Regions from separate parts of the Haliea sp. E17 genome, predicted to be linked through region 2. Evidence: predicted binding sites of a transcription regulator. Region 2 holds the regulator's gene; the other holds the start of a gene.
The links. Region 2 encodes sigma-54, which starts transcription at its own class of promoters, with help from an activator protein. Its sites were predicted from a motif close to TGGCACANNNNTTGCNNT; they were not measured.
Positions count from the first base shown of each region.

Region 1: the regulator sigma-54 is predicted to act here: its motif matches at 1,252-1,269, upstream of ACNKU3_RS10115 (TorF family putative porin).

Region 1 is NZ_JBLWFK010000003.1:338,934-342,487, reverse strand. Features, by position in the region: gene ACNKU3_RS10125 (YifB family Mg chelatase-like AAA ATPase) at 1-696, opposite strand, end outside; gene ACNKU3_RS10120 (accessory factor UbiK family protein) at 729-992, opposite strand; gene ACNKU3_RS10115 (TorF family putative porin) at 1,370-2,080, shown strand; gene glnK (P-II family nitrogen regulator) at 2,146-2,484, shown strand; gene ACNKU3_RS10105 (ammonium transporter) at 2,516-3,554, shown strand, end outside.
Region 2 is NZ_JBLWFK010000011.1:18,413-21,966, forward strand. Features, by position in the region: gene ptsN (PTS IIA-like nitrogen regulatory protein PtsN) at 1-357, opposite strand, end outside; gene hpf (ribosome hibernation-promoting factor, HPF/YfiA family) at 368-655, opposite strand; gene ACNKU3_RS20465 (RNA polymerase factor sigma-54) at 792-2,264, opposite strand; gene lptB (LPS export ABC transporter ATP-binding protein) at 2,421-3,146, opposite strand; gene lptA (lipopolysaccharide transport periplasmic protein LptA) at 3,124-3,554, opposite strand, start outside.

The DNA.
Region 1 (3,554 bases), on a different contig from region 2:
ACCGGGCAGGCGGCTGGCGAGCAGGGTCTTGCCGGTCCCCGGTGGACCCACCAGCAGGAGATTGTGGGCCCCGGCTGCGGCGATCTCCAGTGCCCGCCGCGCCGCGTGCTGGCCGACGACCTCACTGAGGTCGGGGTAGGAGGGGGTCGCCCTGGGGGGAGCGCGAGGTGGCTCGGGCAAAGCCTGGCTGCCGTTGAGGTGGGCGCACAGGGTCAGCAGGTCAGGTGCCGCGAGGACTGTAGCTTCGGGTATCCGGCAGGCATGCGCGGCACTGTCCCGGGGGATGACCAGGGTCCTGCCGCAGGCCGCCGCGGCCAGTGCGGCGCAGACCACGCCGGGCACCTGCTGCAGGCTGCCATCGAGCGCGAGTTCGCCGAGGAACTCGAGCTCTGCGAGTTGCGGCGCCTGCAACTGGCCCGAGGCAACCAGGATGCTGAGGGCGATCGGCAGGTCGAAACGGCCGCCCTCCTTGGGCAGGTCGGCGGGCGCGAGGTTGACGGTGATCCGCCGGTCGGGAAATTCAAACCAGGAGTTGAGGATGGCACTGCGTACGCGGTCCTTGCTCTCGCGTACGGCGGTGGCGGGCATACCGACGATATTGAATGCCGGCAGTCCGTTGGAGAGATGGGTTTCGACGCGCACCGGTGGCGCGCTGAGTCCGGAGATTGCGCGGCTGTGCAGTACAGAAAGTTCCATGGCTCGTCCGTGAGCGTAGCGCTGCGGTTAAATCAATCCCTGTCCGCGAGCTGATCGAGTTGCTTGCCCAGTGCCTCCAGTTCCGCTTCCAGCTCCTCGACCCGGGCCCGGGTGCGGCGCAGTACCTCGCTCTGGGCGTCAAATTCTTCCCGGCTGACAAGGTCGAGTTTGCCCAGTGCGGACTGGGCGAGGCTGCGCACGCCCTTGTCGACTTCGCCCTTGAGCCCGGATTCACTGGCCAGCTGGCTCATTTGCTGGAGTAAGTCCCAGGGAGCCGGAGGTGGTTTTACAGCCATTGCGAGGACCTGTCTGAACCTGTTCAAAAGCGGATTCTAGGGTATTTGCGCCGCCAGGCGAAGATCAGAAACGCCCGCTGCCGCAAACCCGCACGAGGGGGTACCTAGCCATGACTAATATAACGCGCCATTTTGGCGCACCAAAATGGTGATATATTCCATAGTGGTGCATGGGTGGTGCGTTAATGGTGCGCAAGAAATGTGCAGTTTATGAGTATTTATATCATAGGCTATTGATATTAAAGAAAATAAGGCCATCTGGCACATGCCCTGCACTTAGTCGGGCAGATTTGTATAGCGCGCATTCTGTGCCCACAAAGTAATTAGACGTTGCAATACATTTCTGACACCTGGTTCAACTCATGGAGAATGACAACATGTTGAAAAAAGCACTTCCCGCCGCCATCGCTACCGCATTGCTTGCTGGCGCCGCGGCTTCTGCACAAGCTGTTGAGATCAGCGGTAACGTCGCACTGACCACCGATTACAAATTCCGTGGTATTTCCCAGTCAGACGAATCCCCCGCCATCCAGGGCGGTTTCGATCTCGGCTTTGACAACGGTATCTACGTCGGCACCTGGGGCTCCTCTGTTGATTTCGACAGCAACGACGGTTTTGACGGCTCCCTCGAGCTGGACTACTACGTCGGCTGGGCGGTACCCATCAACGACAACATCGGCATCGACGTCGGCTATGTCTACTACGACTACCCCGGTGACGACGGCGCAGAAGGCGACTACCAGGAGATCTATGGCAGCCTGTCCCTGTGGGACTTCAGCCTGGGCCTGGCCTACTCCGACGATTACTACGGTGAGACTGGCAACTTCATGTACTACCAGGCCGGCTACAGCCTCGGCCTCGGCATGTTCACCGTCGATTTCCACGTTGGTTACAACGACCTGGACGAAGAGGGCTTCCTCTCTGACGGCGCTACCGACTACACCGATTACTCCATCGGCGTATCTGCTTCCTGGCTGGCCGTTGACTGGTCACTGGCCTGGGTAGGCACCGATCTGGACGACGAAGAAGTGTTCGGTACTGACTGGGGCGACGACACCGTCGTGTTCACCGTCTCCAAGAGCATGTAATCAACACTTAAGAACCTGACTACGGGCGCCGCGAGGCGCCCTGACGCTGACACCAGGAGAACTACATGAAACTGATAACGGCTATTGTGAAGCCCTTCAAGCTGGACGACGTGCGAGAAGCGCTGTCGGAGATCGGCGTACAGGGTATCACCGTAACTGAAGTAAAGGGTTTTGGTCGCCAGAAAGGGCACACCGAGCTGTACCGTGGTGCCGAATACGTCGTCGACTTCCTGCCCAAGGTAAAAATTGAGGTGGCAGTGGCTGACGGTTCTGTAGACCAGACCATCGAAGCGATTACCAAGGCCGCCAATACCGGCAAGATTGGTGACGGTAAGGTGTTCGTTTCACCGCTGGAGCAGGTGGTACGTATCCGCACTGGTGAGACTGGCGAAGACGCTATCTAAACCCTATACGACTGATTAGAGAGCTATTCCTATGGAAAACAATATTTTTGAACTCCAGTACGCCGTGGACACCTTTTATTTCCTGGTGACCGGTGCATTGGTGATGTGGATGGCAGCGGGCTTCGCAATGCTGGAGGCTGGTCTGGTCCGTGCCAAGAACACCACGGAAATTCTGCTGAAGAACATCTCCCTGTTTGCAGTGGCCTGTACCATGTACCTGATTTGCGGGTACGAATTCATGTATGGTGGCGGTTTCTTCCTGTCCGGCACCGACAGCGTCGCGTCCATGGGTGACGACGCAATCGCCGGTGTCCTGGCGGCCCAGGAAGCCTATCGCGCAGGCGCTGAAGACGCGTCCCTGCCTTACTCCAGTGCATCGGACTTCTTCTTCCAGGTCGTGTTCGTCGCGACTGCGATGTCGATCGTTTCCGGCGCCGTGGCCGAGCGTATGAAGCTCTGGGCCTTCCTGCTGTTCGCGGTCGTCATGACTGGCTTCATCTACCCGATGGAAGGCAGCTGGACCTGGGGTGGCAACGCCGTTCCCTTCATCGGTGAGCTGAGCTACAGCGACTATGCTGGTTCCGGTATCGTCCACCTGGCGGGTGCCGCTGCGGCGCTGGCGGGTGTGCTCCTGCTGGGCGCACGTAAAGGCAAATACGGTCCCGAAGGCCAGGTCAACGCCATCCCCGGCGCCAACCTGCCGCTGGCAACCCTCGGCACCTTCATTCTGTGGATGGGCTGGTTCGGCTTCAACGGTGGCTCCACCCTGCAGCTGTCCGGTATCGCGGTGGCCAACGAAGTGGCCAGCGTATTCCTGAACACCAATGCTGCTGCAGCTGGCGGCCTGCTCTCCGCCCTGATCGTGGCGCGCATCATGTTCGGCAAGGCCGACCTGACCATGGCCCTGAACGGCGCCCTGGCTGGCCTGGTAGCCATTACTGCAGAACCGGCCGATCCCTCGCCGCTGCTGGCGACCATCATCGGCGCTATCGGTGGTGTGATCGTGGTGTTCTCCATCGTGACCCTGGACAAGCTGAAAATCGACGATCCGGTCGGTGCCATCTCCGTGC
Region 2 (3,554 bases):
TGCCAGGGTGTTCAGGTGGCGCTGTTCCTCGCCCTCGGGAACCAGCAGCGCAAAGACGAGGTCCACCGGCTGGTTGTCCGGGGCGTCGAATTCGATCGGTTCGGCAAGGGTGAGGAGGGCGCCCACCGGCCCCTCGCAGCCGGGCATGCGGCAGTGGGGAATGGCGATGCCCTGGCCCAGTCCGGTGCTGCCCAGCTTCTCGCGCGCGATGAGGTTGCTGAATACCGCGTCGTAGGAGATGCCGGGCAGGTCATTGCTGATGATGCGTGCGAGGGATTCAAAAAGTCTTTTTTTACTGAGCCCCGGAACGCGGCTCGCGGTGCGCTCCGGGGTCAGCAGATCGGCTAGTGATTGCATGGGGTGGAAATCAGTGACCTCGGGTTTTCTCTTTGTGCTTGATCAGCTGGCGGTCCAGCTTGTCGGCGAGGAGATCGATCGCCGCGTACATGTCCTCGGATTCCGCCTGGGCGAACAGGTCCGCTCCGGAGATGTGCATGGTCGCTTCCGCTTTCTGAACCATTTTTTCGACGATCAGGGTGACCTGGGTGTTGGTGATATTGTCAAAGTGGCGTTGCAGTCGCTCGAACTTGCTCTCAACGTAATTGCGCAGGGGGTCGGTGACCTCCACGTGGTGTCCGCTGACGTTCAGTTGCATAGCTTGGCTCCTTGTTGCTGATGAGCCCGGGTGAGCCCCGGGGAGGGCGCCGCCGGATTCCGGCGAGACCTTGGAATCAGTCTAGACCACTTGGTGACCGGCTGGCACAGGTGGTCGGGCGATATTGGCATAAAGATCATACCAGCCGCTTGCGCTCGTTGGAGGGCGGGATGTTAAGGCTGTCCCGGTACTTGGCGATGGTCCGCCGGGCTACTTCAATGCCCTGTTCGTCCAGCAATTGGGCGATCTTGTTGTCGCTGAGAGGCTTGCGGGGGTTTTCTGCCGCGACCAGCTTGCGGATCAGTGCGCGAATCGCCGTTGAAGAGCATTCGCCACCGCCGCTGGTGGATACGTGGCTGGAAAAGAAATACTTGAGTTCGAAGATACCGCGCGGGGTGTGCATGTACTTCTGGGTGGTGACCCGGGAGATGGTGGACTCGTGCATCTCCACCGCCTCGGCAATGTCGTGCAGCACCAGCGGTTTCATGGCTTCCTCGCCGTATTCGAGGAAGTTGCGCTGGTGCTCGACAATCTTGCTGGCCACTTTCATCAGGGTTTCGTTGCGGCTCTGCAGGCTCTTCAGGAACCAGCGCGCCTCCTGCAGGTTGTCGCGCAGGTAGGTGTTGTCGGCACTGTTGTCCGCGCGCTTGATCAGGCTGGCATAGTCGCTATTGATGCGCAGTTTGGGCGCGATATCCGGGTTGAGCTCCACCACCCAGCGGCCTTCGCGCTTGCTGACAAAAACGTCGGGCACCACGTATTCGACATCTTCCGGGGCGAAGGATTGCCCCGGGTTCGGGTCCAGGGTCTGCAACAGCGCCAGTACCGACTTGAGTTCGCTTTCAGCGAGCCGGGTGCGGCGCAGGATCTGGTTGTAATCGCCGCCGGCCAGCTGCGGCAGGTGGCGGTTGAGGATCAGCCGCGCCGGCTCGAGATAGGGGGTGTCGGCGGGCAGTTGCTGCAACTGCACCAGCAGGCATTCCTGCAGGCTGCGGGTACAGACGCCGGCGGGTTCGAATTGCTGCAGCCGGTGCAGCACCGCCACGATCTCGTCCATCTCGATGTCGAGTTCCGGGTCGAAGGACTCGTGGATTTCCTCCAGCGACAGGGTCAGCCGGCCGTTGCCGTCGGTGGCGTCGAGCAGGGTCAGGGCGATCAGGTGGTCGGTGTCGGAAAAACGGGTGAGGTTGAGCTGCCAGAGCAGGTGGTCGTGCAGGGATTCCCGCGAGCTGTTGCGGGACTCGAAGTCACCGTCGTCTTCCATGGGCGCCGGGGCGGGGGAAGAACTGGATGGCAGCAGGTCTTCCCAGCGGGTGTCCACCGGCAGGTCATCCGGCATGCTCTCGGAGCCGGTGGTGTTAGCCTCGTTGAGTTCGGCGCTTTCCCAGTCGCTGTTGCCGGCCGGGCCTTCGGGCTCGTTGTTACCGTTCTCCACCTCGTTGCCGCCGAGGTCCTCTTCGCCGATTTCCAGCAGGGGGTTACTGTCCAGCGCCTGCTGGATTTCCTGCTGCAGGTCCAGCGTGGAGAGTTGCAGTAAGCGGATGGCCTGCTGCAACTGCGGAGTCATGGTCAGTTGCTGGCCGATCTTGAGTTGAAGCGATTGTTTCATCGACAGCTGGAAAGAGCCCCTGGGTGCGTCCCCGTACGGGGTGGCGCAGTTGAACACGACTTGGAGTGTAGCGCCAGCGTGCAAACTCTGGCAACCGCTTGGCTCGAAATTTGCTTGTTGACTTTTTTTACGTTTAGCAGTGGTGTTGCGGATGCCTTAAAGGCGGAATTGTTCGCCGAGGTAGACCTTGCGCACCTTGGCGTTGTCCAGCACTTCCTGGGAGGTGCCTGAGGCGATGATGTGACCTTCCCCTACGATATAGGCCTTCTCGCAAATATCAAGTGTGTCGCGCACGTTGTGGTCGGTAATCAGGATGCCGATACCGCGATCGCGCAGGTGGTTGATGATTTGCTTGATGTCGCTCACCGAGATCGGGTCGACGCCGGCGAAGGGTTCGTCGAGCAGGATGAAGTCCGGTTCTGTCGCCAGCGCGCGGGCGATTTCCACCCGCCGCCGCTCGCCGCCGGAGAGCGACTGGCCGAGGCTGTCGCGCAGGTGCTGCACGTGAAATTCCTCGAGCAGCATGTCGCGCTTTTCCTGCCGCTGTTTGCGGTTGAGGTCGGGGCGGGTCTCGAGAATCGCCAGCAGGTTGTCGCCCACCGACAGCTTGCGGAAGATCGACGCCTCCTGGGGCAGGTAGCCGATGCCGTGGCGCGCGCGCTCGTGCATGGGCAGGCGGGTAATGTCTTCACCGTTCAGCTCGATGCTCCCGCGGTCTGCGGTGATGATGCCGATAATCATGTAGAAACAGGTGGTTTTGCCGGCGCCGTTGGGCCCCAGCAGGCCGACCACCTGGCCGCTTTCCAGGTGCAGGGAAACGTCCTGTACGACCTCCCGGCCGCGATAGGACTTGGCGAGGTTACGGGCTGCCAGTTGCGCCATCGGCGGTCTCCTTCGGCGCGACTTCCTCGACGGCACTGGCGGGGCTGTTGGGATCGGCAGCGGCCTCCCGCTCCTGGGCCTGGCTGGATTCCTCGGCCGCCTGTATCACCTGCGCCGGAATCACCACCTGTACCCGGCTGGAGGTATTGCTGCGGTCGGAATCGGCTTTCACCAGTTTTTCGTTGATGAAGTAGTCGATGCGGTCGCCGGTGACGGTGGAACCCTCCTGCTCGATGCTGGCGCTTTCGCGCAGCTCGACGCGAGCTTCATTGCGGTAATACTCGATGCGGTTGGCGCGCGCGGTGATCACGGCCTTGTCGATTTCCGGTTGCTGGCGCATGGTCGCGGGCTTGCCATGGGCGGTGATGCGCTGGGCATCCTGGCCGGTGTGGTAGACGGTGAGGATAT